3 linked regions of the Corallococcus sp. EGB genome follow. The protein of the gene in region 3 interacts with the protein of the main gene of each other region in a pairwise test. Links are inferred from orthologs where the notes say so. Each region holds a gene or a part of one and is shown on either strand. Other genes may lie near its edges.

Region 1 (3,879 bases), 6.0 Mb from region 3 along the record:
AACGCGGGCGGAGAGGCGGTCAGCGCTCCGACGGAGTACGTGCCGTCGTATCCGTCTGGATCCTCCGCGTTCTTCTGGAGGGTGATGCCCGGGGCCTGGACCTCCCCCCGGCCTCGCAGGGAATGCTGACCACAGGCGTCCGCCGTCATTCCACGGCAGATCCACGCGGAGCCTCCGGCGTTCACCATGTCGAGCGACACCAGGCCGGGCTCCGCTTCGAGCAGCCGGTGCGTCATGAACTGGAGCTTCTCGTCCCAGGGCGCGCCCACGTCACGGCGCGCGTGCAGGTTGCCCACGAGCACGATGAAGGTGTCCCCGCGCGCTTCGCTCCGCGCCTGACGGAGCTGTGCCGCCATCGTCTCGTCGCGGTCCTTGCCACCCGCGTCGAACGCCACCACCCGGACCGGCAGCCCCGCGTGCTTCCATCCGCGCACGCGCTCCAGCAGCTGACGCATGGCCTGGCTGCTGCGGCCATCCTGCACCTCGCGCCGCCAGAAGGCGCTGTCGAGAGGGCCTTCGGCTTCCCCCGCGACGAACGCATCCAGGCTCGCCTGCTCCTCCACGGGCAGCTCCAGGGCCAACCGCACCGGCTGTCCCGCCGCCGCCGCGTGACATGCCAGCCGCCCCGCGAAGGCCGGCGCCTCCTGGGTGCCGTGGACCTCTCCCAGCACGACGAAGGCCGCGGGCTTGAGCACCGCCTCCATGCCGGGAATCACCGGACCGCAGTCCGCCTTCACGGGCGCCACGGGGGCTTCGCGCGTCGTCCGGCACCCGGTCAGCAGACAGGTGGCCAACAGCAGGGAGCTCAGGGATGGTCGCATGGACGTGAAGCCTCCGGAGAAAAGGGGAAGCCGCAGTCTCCCGCAGCCCCGCACGCCTGAAAACACGACGGCCCGCCCCGGAAGACGGAGCGGGCCGGTTCCTGCCTCGCGCGTCGGCTCGACGCGACGGGCCGTGTCAGGCGGTGGGGACGACGACGCTCGGGCTCTCCCGGCGCTGGGCCGACGTGAGCGCCGAGCGCTGCAACCACCCGGCGAGCCCCAGCATCGCGAGCCCCGAGGTGCGCAGCGTGCGCAGCAGCTCCACCGCCTCCGCGGGATTGCCGGGCAGCACCGGCGCCAGCCACTCGCGCGCGTCGTAGAAGAGCCACACCGCGCCGGAGATGCCCATGGCCCACCACACCCAGGCGAGCCGCCCGCCGCGAAGCATGTACGCGACGCGGAGGATGGGCGCGACGAGCAGGATGGTCGTCATGTCCCCCAGGCTGGACGCCAGCGCGATGACCGCCGTGCACGTGGCCGCGAAGTCCTCGCCCAGGTGCCTCACCGCCGCGATGAGCGCGGGCCCGCCCACCGCGAGCGCCGCCACCGCCGCCACCGCCCACAGGAGCGTCGCGCGCGGACTGGACGGCGGCTGGAGCCCGGACTGCTTGTAGGTGCGCGCCAGCAGCACCAGCGCGAACGTGGTGCTCACGTTCGCCAGCACCACCACGCCCATGCGCACGGGCAACAGCGGCGACTGCGCGAACGGCACGTCCGGCACCGCGTGCATCCAGTAGCTGCGCAGGGCCGTGCTGACGAGCGACAGGAGCGCGCCCACCGTCAGGAGGCCCCACACGCGGCGCAGGTAGTCCCCCGCGCCGAACGACTTCGCCGCCGCCGCCGTGCCCAGCACCGCGAGCAGGCCCACGGCCCAGCCCGCAACGTCGCCCACCATTGCCAGCTGACGCGCGTCCTGGAACGACGTGGCCACCGCGGTCAGGTGCACCAACTGGAGCACCAGCACGGCGCCCAGCCAGGGCGCCACCTTCGCGAGCGCGCGACCCGAAGAGGGACGGGGGGCGTTCATCGCAGCTTCTCCATGGCCTTCGACAGCTCCGTGAGGGTGTTCGTCGTGCGCGCCGCGCCGATGAAGACGTTGAGCATGGGCTTGAGCCCCTCCAGCACCTGCGGCACGTCCTGCACGCCCACCTGTTCGGGTGGACGCTTGAGGGCCCGCAGCGCGGCGGTGTGGATGGCCATCTTCGCGGTGAAGTCACCCAGGAGTGGCTCCAGGTGATGCATCAGCACGTCATGCCATCCAGGGGCGGATGAGGGGGAGGACGAGGGAGTCTGCACATCACCTCCGCGGGGGGGGGAGACCCCCAGCGTAGGGACATTTTGAACCCGGTACGAGGGCTCGCCTGCTCTCGGACCCGCACAAAATGCCCGGGCGGGGCCGATTTCGTCGTGAACCCTGGAAAACAGTGTCCGCTTCAGCGACGGCGGGGCTTCTTGTCCTCGTCCGGCTTGGGGGCCGGCCGGGGCTCATGGGGTCCCTTGAGGATGTCCTCGAAGCGGGACTTCTGCTTGCGGCGCTTGAAGAAGAGGGCGGTGCGGCCCAGCAGCTGCGCGAGCTCGGAGCCGGTGGCCGCGGCGATGCTGTCGGCGCCTTCGTGGCGGCCTTCCGGGCCTTCGTTGATCTTCACCTTGATGAGCTCGTGGTCGTTCAGCGCCTGCTCGACGGCGGCGATGACGCCCTCGGTGACGCCGGACGAGCCGACGATGACCACCGGCTCCAGGTGGTGGCCGAGGGCCCGCAGGTGGCGGCGTTCTTTCCCGGTGAGGGGCATGGGGGGTGTCTCCTTGAAAAGGCGCGCACCCTACTTCTTTTGCGACGCCATGCGGACCTCTCGCATCGCATCGATGTGGTCCGGTTGCAGCTCGACCGTCCGCTTGAAGTGCTTGAGGGCGCCGGCCGCGTCGCCGCAGACCTTGGCGATGACGCCCAGGAAGTAGTGGGCGGGGGCGCAGCGCTCGTTGCGCTTGATGGCGGCCTGGATTTCGCGGAAGGCCTCCGGCTGGGCGGCCTTCTTGTCCGGAGCGGCGAGGAAGCGCGCGTAGCCCCGCCAGGCGAAGAACTCCGGCTCCTCGGCGTTGAGGGCGATGGCGTCGTTGAGCATCTTCACGGCTTCCGGGTACTTGCGCGCCTTCACCAGGATGCAGGCCTTCTGGAAGAACTCCTCCGCCTGGAGGATGGCCTGGACGTCCACGCCGTCGCCGCCGCCGCTCTTGAGCTCTTCGAGGTAGGCCGCGCGGCTCTTGTCGTCGGAGAGGGCGCGGTAGGCGTCGCCGATGTACGCGAACACCTCCGCCTTGAGCTTCTCCAGCTCCGGCGGGGCGCCCGGGGGCAGGGTGTCCGGGTGGTAGAGCTTGGCCAGGCGGAAGTAGGCGATTTTCACCGCGCTGCCTTCGGTCTGTTCGGTGAGCCCGAGCCGCTGGAAGTGGTTCTGGCCCTTCATGGTCGCGGCGAGCTGGCGCAGCGCGGGCAGTTCGTCCGAGCCAGGGGCGGGGCCCGAGGCGGCGGGGGCCGGCGCAGCGGCGACGACGGGCGGAGCGGGCCGGGCACCCGGGCCCGCCACGGGAGCGGCGCCGGCGGGAGCACCTGGAGGCCGGGCACCGGGGCCGGCGGTGGGGGCTGCACCGGCAGGGGACGCAGCCGGAGGACGCGGGATGGCACCCGGGCCCGCGACAGGCGCGGTGCCCGGACGCGCTGCACCTGGGCCCGCCACGGGAGCGGCGCCGGCGGGACGAGGCGCGGCACCTGGACCGGCGACGGGCGCACCAGGGCCGGCCACCGGCGCGGCGGGCCTGGCTCCAGCGGGCGCACCGGGCACGCCCGGACCCGCGACAGGCGCACCGGGGGCGGCCACCGGCGGGGCCGCGGGGCCCACGACAGGCGCGGCGGGCCGGGCTCCCGCGCTCGCGGTCCCCGGACCCGCGGCGGGCACGTCCGGACCGGTGGCTCCAGCGACAACGGCAGGCCCGGAGGCCGGCGGCGGGGGGGCCCCCTGCGCGCGAGAGACCGCCGCGAAGGAGACGCCGTTCAGCTCCTTCATCA
Region 2 (3,806 bases), 1.4 Mb from region 3 along the record:
ACCCCGAGCTGCGCGAGCTCGTGGAGATGGAGGTGCGCGACCTGCTGAAGAAGTACGAGTTCCCGGGCGACACCATCCCCATCGTCCCCGGCTCCGCGGTGAAGGCGCTGGAGGGTGACACCAGCGACATCGGCGAGCCGGCCATCCTGAAGCTGATGGAGGCGGTGGACAGCTACATCCCGACGCCGCAGCGCGCGACGGACAAGCCCTTCCTGATGCCGGTGGAAGACGTCTTCTCCATCGCCGGCCGCGGGACGGTGGCGACGGGCCGCGTGGAGCGTGGCGTCATCAAGGTGGGCGAGGAAGTGGAGGTCGTCGGTCTGCGCGCGACGCAGAAGACGGTGGTGACGGGCGTGGAGATGTTCCGCAAGCTGCTGGACGAGGGCCGGGCGGGCGACAACATCGGCGCGCTGGTGCGTGGCCTCAAGCGCGAGGACATGGAGCGCGGCCAGGTGCTGGCGAAGCCGGGGAGCATCACGCCGCACACGAAGTTCAAGGCGCAGATTTACGTGCTGTCGAAGGAAGAGGGCGGCCGCCACACCCCGTTCTTCAAGGGGTACCGTCCGCAGTTCTACTTCCGCACCACGGACGTGACGGGCACGGTGAAGCTGCCGGACAACGTCGAGATGGTCATGCCGGGCGACAACATCGCCATCGAGGTGGAGCTCATCACCCCGGTCGCGATGGAGAAGGAGCTCCGGTTCGCCGTCCGCGAGGGTGGCCGTACGGTGGGCGCCGGCGTCGTTGCGGAGATCATCGCCTGATCGGCCTCCCGCCGACCAGCTACCACGGGCACTGAGTTGCGGAGGGGAGGGCTGCTTCTGTAGCCTTCCCTTCTCGCATCTGGTGAGATAAGCCATGCCGAAGGGTAATCGTTCCATCATCTCGCTCGAGTGCACCACGTGCAAGGAGCGGAACTACACGACCACGAAGAACAAGCGGAAGAGCCAGGACAAGCTCGAGCTGAGCAAGTTCTGTCCTCGTTGCCGCAAGCACACGGACCACAAAGAAGGCAAGGTCTAGGTCGTCTGGTTCATTGAAGGTTTAGGCCAGTAGCTCCAACGGTAGAGCAGCGGTCTCCAAATCCGCGTGTTGGGGGTTCGAATCCCTCCTGGCCTGCCAGCTTCAGTACAGGGACCCCCGGTACCGAGCGGTGCCGGGGGTCCCTGTATTTTCGCAGTCCCGCTTCCGCAGTCCCTCGTGAGGCACCATGGCGACGGCATCTGAGGCCAGCCAGCAGGCTAACCGCTCGGGCATCGACCCCAAGCGGCTCGTGGTCATCTTCTATCTCGTCGCGGGCATCGTCCTGGCCCTCTTCCTGGAGCACGTCTTCGGGTTGCTCTGGAGCCGGTTCGGATGGAGCGACGTCGAACTCTTCGAGGGGCTCGGCTGGCGCGTGTCGACGCTGGTGGGCTACGTGGCCGCCCTGGTCCTGGTGCTGGCGTCCTACTTCCACCCTCGCACGCACGCTCTCTCCATCGACGTGGCGTCCGAGCTGATGAAGGTCACCTGGCCTACCTGGTCGGAGACCCGCGCGTCGACCATGGCCGTGGTCGTCGCCTCGCTGGTGGCGGCCGTTCTGCTCTTCTGCATCGACACCGTCGCGTACAACTTGATGGTGGAGTGGCTGCCTGCCCTGTGGGGGAAGCTGTAATGGCGAAGAAATGGTTCACGGTCCAGACCTACTCGAACTACGAGAACCAGGCGAAGAAGAACCTGGAAGAGCAGGTGCGCCTCAAGGGCCTGCAGGACCAGGATCTGATCGGTGAGATCCTCATCCCCATGGAGCAGGTCGTGGAGATGGTGAACGGCGAGAAGAAGACCACCCGCCGCAAGCTCTTCCCCGGCTACATCTTCGTCCAGATGGAGCTCAACGACATCACCGTCCACCTGGTGAAGAACACCTCCAAGGTGACGGGGTTCCCGGGCGTGGGGCAGAACGAGCAGCCCCGGCCCATGTCGGACCGCGAGGTCGAGCGCCTCACCGCGCAGGTCACCGAGGGCGCGCACAAGGCCAAGCCCAAGGTCCAGTTCGAGACCAGCGACACGGTGCGCGTCATCGACGGCCCGTTCGCCAACTTCAATGGCACCGTGGAAGAGGTCAACCCGGAGAAGGGCCGCGTGCGCGTGCTCGTCAGCATCTTCGGTCGTGCGACCCCCGTGGAGCTCGACTTCATGCAGGTGGAAAAGACCACCGGCTAGTTTCAACAGTCTTCCGCGCCCGGGTGACGGGCGTGGAATCACGGGTGGGAGGGTCGCCCCGTCTGGCGATCCGTCGGAACCACCCCCTCGAAAGGCAGCAGTCCGCCGATGAAGAAGGTCACAGGTCAGGTCAAGTTGCAGATCCCCGCCGGCAAGGCGAACCCCGCCCCGCCGATCGGCCCCGCGCTCGGTCAGCAGGGCGTGAACATCATGGAGTTCTGCAAGCAGTTCAACGCCAAGACGCAGGCGGAGGCCAAGGAGGGTCTGATCATCCCGGTGATCATCACCGTGTATCAGGACCGCTCCTTCACCTTCATCCTGAAGACCCCTCCCGCCGCCATCCTCATCAAGAAGGCCGCGGGTCTCCACACGGAGAAGAAGAAGGGTTCGGGCGCGAAGAAGCCGGGCAAGGAGAAGGTGGGGCAGATCTCCCGCAAGCAGCTCGAGGAGATCGCCAAGAAGAAGATCCAGGACACCACCGCCGCGTCCATCGAAGCCTGCATGAACACCATTGCTGGCACCGCGCGCTCCATGGGCATCGACGTCGTCGGCTAGCCCGCCCTCATTCTCAAGGATTCCTGCAATGGCTAACTCCGGAAAGAAGTTCCGCGCGTCCAACGAGCTGGTGGACCGCAACAAGCGCTACGCCGTCGCCGAGGGCTTCGCGCTGCTGAAGAAGACCGTTGAGGCCCGCGCGACGAAGTACGACCAGACGGTCGACGTCGCCATCAACCTGGGCGTGGACCCGAAGCACGCGGACCAGATGGTCCGTGGCGCCGTGGTGCTCCCGCACGGCACCGGCGCCACCGTGCGCGTGGCCGTGTTCGCCAAGGGCGAGCGCGCCACCGAGGCCGCCAACGCCGGCGCCGACATCGTGGGCGCGGAGGACCTCCAGAAGCGCATCGAGGAGGGCTTCCTCGACTTCGACACCGTCATCGCGACGCCGGACATGATGGGTATCGTCGGCCGCCTCGGTAAGGTGCTCGGTCCCCGCGGCCTCATGCCGAACCCGAAGGTCGGCACGGTGACCATGGACGTGGCCAAGGCCATCCGTGACTCCAAGGGCGGTAAGGTGGACTTCCGCGCGGAGAAGGCGGGCATCGTCCACGCCAAGATGGGCAAGGCCTCCTTCGCCGCGGACAAGCTCGAGGCGAACTTCAACGCGCTGGTGGACCTGGTGATGAAGCTCAAGCCGGCCACCGCCAAGGGCGTGTACCTGAAGGGCATCGCCATCTCGACGACCATGGGGCCGGGCATCAAGCTCGACACCCAGGAAATCCTGGCGCGTCACCGCTAGTCGCGGGTGTCAGGACGGGCAGGGAAGGGTGCGCTCCCTGACGGGGAGCGTCAGTCCTGTCGCCCGCAGAACATTGGTCCGATAGAAAGTGCTGGATCTTTGCGAAAGCCGGGGGTATAGGCCCCCGGCTTTTGCAATTGGAGCGCCATGTCGTGAGACGCGGCGTTCCGACCTGGTTCATGACAGCAGGGACCTGGATTGGGGAAGACGCGTCCGTTGGGAACCGGGCAACCGGTCGGGCCGTCCATCCACTCCTGGTTCAAACGGCCGCAAGGTCAGCCCTGCCGAGACTGGAGGTGCGGTGTGG
Region 3 (3,824 bases):
GTTGTCCGCGAAGGCCGGCGAGGAGGCCACGGTGGAGGGCCTGGCGTCCGGCGCGGATGACTACCTGGTGAAGCCCTTCTCCGCGGGCGAGCTGCTCGCGCGCATCGCGTCCAACCTGAAGCTCGCGCGGATGCGCGGGGAGATGGCAGACGAGCGCGCCCGCGCGGAGGGCCTGGCCGAGGCGCTGCGCGCCCGCGACGACTTCCTCTCCGTGGCGGCGCACGAGCTGCGCACGCCGCTGGCGGCCTTCCAGCTGCACCTGGAGCTGGTGGAGCGCGGCCTGGGCCGGGACGCGCCGCCCAGGGCGGTGGAGCGCCTGAAGCAGGCGCGGTCGTTCATCCGCCGGCTGGCTCTGCTCGTGGACGTGCTGATGGACGTGTCGCAGATCACCAGCGGCCGGCTGAAGCTCACCCGCACGGACGTGGACCTGGGCGACCTGCTGGTGGAGGTGACGCGCTTCGCGGAGGAGGAGGCGCGCCGAGACGGCACGCCGCTCACCGTGGACGTGAAGGGCCCGGTGATGGGCACCTTCGACCCGTCGCGCATCTCGCAGGTGGTGCACAACCTGGTCGCCAACGCGCTGAAGTTCGGCCGGGGCCGGCCGGTGGACGTGACGCTGCAGCCGGACGGTGAAGTCGTCCGCCTGTCCGTGGTGGACCACGGCATCGGCATCAAGCCGGAGGACCGCGAGCGCATCTTCGAGCGCTTCGAGCGCGCCGTGTCCACGCACCACTACGGCGGCCTGGGCCTGGGGCTCTGGGTGTCGCGTCAGGTGGTGGAGGCGCACCAGGGCCGCATCGACGTGGAGGACACGCCGGGCGGCGGCACCACCTTCCGCGTGACGCTGCCCTTGAGGGAGTCGCCGGTGGACATGGCCGGCGGGCTCGCCAGCTGAGCCGGAGGAAGCGGCCGCCTGCTACTGGCAGGCGGCGGCGCAGCGCGCGTTGCGGCACGTGGGGATGCACCGGCCGCAGTCCACGCTGTTGGGGGTGCACGTCCCATCGCACCGCACGCCGGAGCAGTCCGGCCCCACGTTGCGGTGGGTGATGGCGGTGCCCTCGCCGCAGCACGCGTTCGCCACGCAATCCGAGTCGGTGTAGCAGACCTGCTCGGAGAGCACCGGTGGGGTGTCTCCGATGGGCAGGTCCTCCACCCCGATGTCGCACCCGGCCAGAAGCCCCAGGGCAAGGCCCGCGATGACGCGGGCGGCGAGACGCGGGAGGCGGGCACGACGCATGGGGGGCTCCTTGGGCCGGAGGTGACTACCGGTTCATCGAGCCCAGGAACTCCGCGTTCGCCGCCGTCGGACGCATGTGCTTGAGCACGAACTCCATCGCGTCGATGGGGGTGAACGGGTGGAGCACCTGGCGCAACGCCGTAATGCGCACCAGGTCCGCCGGAGACAAGAGGAGCTCCTCCTTGCGGGTGCCGGATTTGTTGATGTCGAGCGTTGGGAAGATGCGCTTCTCCATCAACTTCCGGTCCAGGACGATTTCGGAGTTACCCGTGCCCTTGAACTCCTCGAAAATCACTTCGTCCATGCGGCTGCCGGTGTCGATGAGCGCCGTACCGATGATGGTGAGGCTGCCGCCCTCTTCGATGTTGCGGGCCGCGCCGAAGAAGCGCTTGGGCTTGTGGAGCGCGTTGGCGTCCACGCCGCCGGAGAGGATCTTTCCGGACGCCGGCACCACCGTGTTGTAGGCGCGCGCCAGACGGGTGATGGAGTCCAGCAGGATGCAGACGTCGTACTTCTGCTCGACCAGGCGCTTGGCCTTGTCGATGACCATCTCCGCCACCTGCACGTGGCGCGTGGCGGGCTCGTCGAAGGTGGAGGACACCACCTCGCCGCGCACGCTGCGCTCCATGTCCGTCACCTCCTCCGGGCGCTCGTCCACGAGCAGCACGATGAGGTAGACGTCCGGGTGGTTGCGGCTGATGGCGTGCGCGATGTTCTGCAGCAGCACCGTCTTGCCGGCCTTCGGCGGCGCCACGATGAGGCAGCGCTGGCCCAGGCCGATGGGGCAGAACATGTCGATGATGCGCGTGGTCATCTCCGACGACTCGTGCTCCAGCTTGAGCTTGCGCGTCGGATAGAGCGGCGTGAGGTTGTCGAACAGGATGCGCTCTCGCGCCGCGTCCGACATGGGGTCCGCGAAGTTGACCTTGTCCACCTTCTGCAGCGCGAAGAAGCGCTCGCCCTCGCGGGGCTGGCGGATGGGGCCCGTCACCGTATCGCCGGGCCGCAGGTTGAAGCGGCGCACCTGCGACGGCGACACGTAGATGTCGTCCGGGGACGGCTGGTAGTCGCTGTCCGCGCTGCGCAGGAAGCCGAAGCCGTCGCTGAGCAGCTCCAGCACGCCTTCCGCGTGGACCTCGAAGCGCTTGTCGGCGATGCCGCCCAGGAGCGCGAAGATGAGGTCCTGCTTCTTCAGGCCCTGGTAGCCCTCGATGCCCGTGTCGTGGGCCATCTTCGCCAGGTCCGTGATCTTCATCCGCTTCAGGTCATTGAGCTTGATGACCTGCATCGGGGTGCCGTCGCGCTGCACCTCCGTGATGGCGGGACCTTCCGCGGACTCCTGCGGGGCGGCCGGAGCGGCCTCCTCGGCGGGCGTCTCCTCCTCCGCGCGGCCCATCTCCTGGAGCTCGTCGTCGCGCACGGGACGGGAGATGGGCGTGAGCACCGGACGGGGCGCCTCCGCGGCGACCTCGGGGGCCTCGGCCTCCTCGGCGGGAGCCTCTTCCCGGCGGGCGGGAGCGCGGCGCGACCGGGGCGCGGGCTTCTCCGCCTCCTTCGCCGCCGCGCGCTTGCGCCGGGGCTTCTCCTCGGTGAACTCGGGCTCGACTACCTTCTCTCGGGGGGAACGGGCTTTGGCCATGACGGTCTGCGTACGGAATAGGGGGGAAGCGCCCGAAGGCTCGGGCAGGCTGTACGCGGGACGGCGGTCCGTCCGCGCGGCGCTCGGAAGCACCTTCCAGGAGGGCAGCACCACCCGGGTCCTGGGAACGGACCGGAGGGCGCTTGGGCCTGTGGTTGGGAAGAGATGGCGCCGGGGGAACCCCTGCGCCAGGAACCGCGCTGGAAACTATTGACCGCCTCCAGAGCTGTCAAGGCATCCGTGCCTGACTCCGTCCCGTTTTTCAGGGGGTTGCACTGGAGGGTGGGAGGACTACCAACCTGGAATCCGCTATGTAGCTGAAATTCGGGCCTAATGGGGCGACAGGCGCGCCCACCTGGGCTCAACACGCGTCCCCGGGTCCGCCTTCCCGGGTGCGTGAAGCAGTCCTGTCAGGTGGTACCGGTAGAGTGCCCTTCCTCCAACGCGGGGCGTGCGCGACTGGCCACGCCCCTGAATTGGGGTAAGGACACACCCCGTGGACACCTTCCCGAAAGCCGAAGCCCGCGCCCGAGCGCTCCGCCAGGAGCTGGCCCACCACAACCACCGCTACTACGTGCTGGACTCGCCGGAAATCAGCGACGCGCAATATGACGCGCTGATGCGGGAGCTCCAGGGGCTGGAGGAGCAGTACCCCCAGCTGGTGACGCCGGACTCGCCCACCCAGCGCGTGGGCGGCGCGGCGGTGGAGGATTTCGGGCAGGTGGTGCACACCACGCAGATGCTGTCGCTGGCGAACATCTTCGATGACGCCGGGCTGACGGAGTTCGACGAACGCATCCGCAAGCTGACGGGCCTGGCCAAGGTGGCCTACGTCTGCGAGCCCAAGCTGGACGGCCTGGCCATCTCCCTGAGGTTCGAGGACGGCCGCTTCGTGCAGGGCGCCACCCGGGGCGACGGCACCACCGGCGAGGACGTCACGGGCAACCT

Evidence for each region.
Region 1: the proteins of rho (region 3) and yhbY interact in binary tests that used the Escherichia coli proteins (3 or more experiments, as listed by UniProt). The link is inferred for Corallococcus sp. EGB from one-to-one orthologs.
Region 2: the proteins of rho (region 3) and nusG interact in binary tests that used the Escherichia coli proteins (3 or more experiments, as listed by UniProt). The link is inferred for Corallococcus sp. EGB from one-to-one orthologs.

Annotation. Positions count from the first base shown.
Region 1 is NZ_CP079946.1:1,262,422-1,266,300, forward strand. What follows is about bases 934-3,879. They hold yhbY (ribosome assembly RNA-binding protein YhbY), read right to left. Parts: upstream 2,612-3,879; coding sequence 2,255-2,611; downstream 934-2,254. Other genes in these bases: KYK13_RS05195 (hypothetical protein), read right to left, coding at 958-1,848; KYK13_RS05200 (hypothetical protein), read right to left, coding at 1,845-2,063; KYK13_RS05210 (DnaJ domain-containing protein), read right to left, coding at 2,642-3,879. Also shown: KYK13_RS05190 (hypothetical protein), read right to left, coding at 1-821.
Region 2 is NZ_CP079946.1:5,887,466-5,891,271, reverse strand. What follows is about bases 555-3,427. They hold nusG (transcription termination/antitermination protein NusG), read left to right. Parts: upstream 555-1,653; coding sequence 1,654-2,202; downstream 2,203-3,427. Other genes in these bases: rplA (50S ribosomal protein L1), read left to right, coding at 2,786-3,427; rplK (50S ribosomal protein L11), read left to right, coding at 2,311-2,757; secE (preprotein translocase subunit SecE), read left to right, coding at 1,211-1,654; rpmG (50S ribosomal protein L33), read left to right, coding at 859-1,023; tuf (elongation factor Tu), read left to right, coding at 555-764. In the rest of the region: more of tuf, read left to right, coding at 1-554; more of rplA, read left to right, coding at 3,428-3,499. UniProt on the Escherichia coli protein: Part of the processive rRNA transcription and antitermination complex (rrnTAC). The complex forms an RNA-chaperone ring around the RNA exit tunnel of RNA polymerase (RNAP).
Region 3 is NZ_CP079946.1:7,312,573-7,316,396, forward strand. What follows is about bases 570-3,460. They hold rho (transcription termination factor Rho), read right to left. Parts: upstream 2,877-3,460; coding sequence 1,263-2,876; downstream 570-1,262. Other genes in these bases: KYK13_RS29710 (ATP-binding protein), read left to right, coding at 570-895; KYK13_RS29715 (hypothetical protein), read right to left, coding at 917-1,237; ligA (NAD-dependent DNA ligase LigA), read left to right, coding at 3,373-3,460. Also shown: more of KYK13_RS29710, read left to right, coding at 1-569; more of ligA, read left to right, coding at 3,461-3,824. UniProt on the Escherichia coli protein: Facilitates transcription termination by a mechanism that involves Rho binding to the nascent RNA, activation of Rho's RNA-dependent ATPase activity, and release of the mRNA from the DNA template.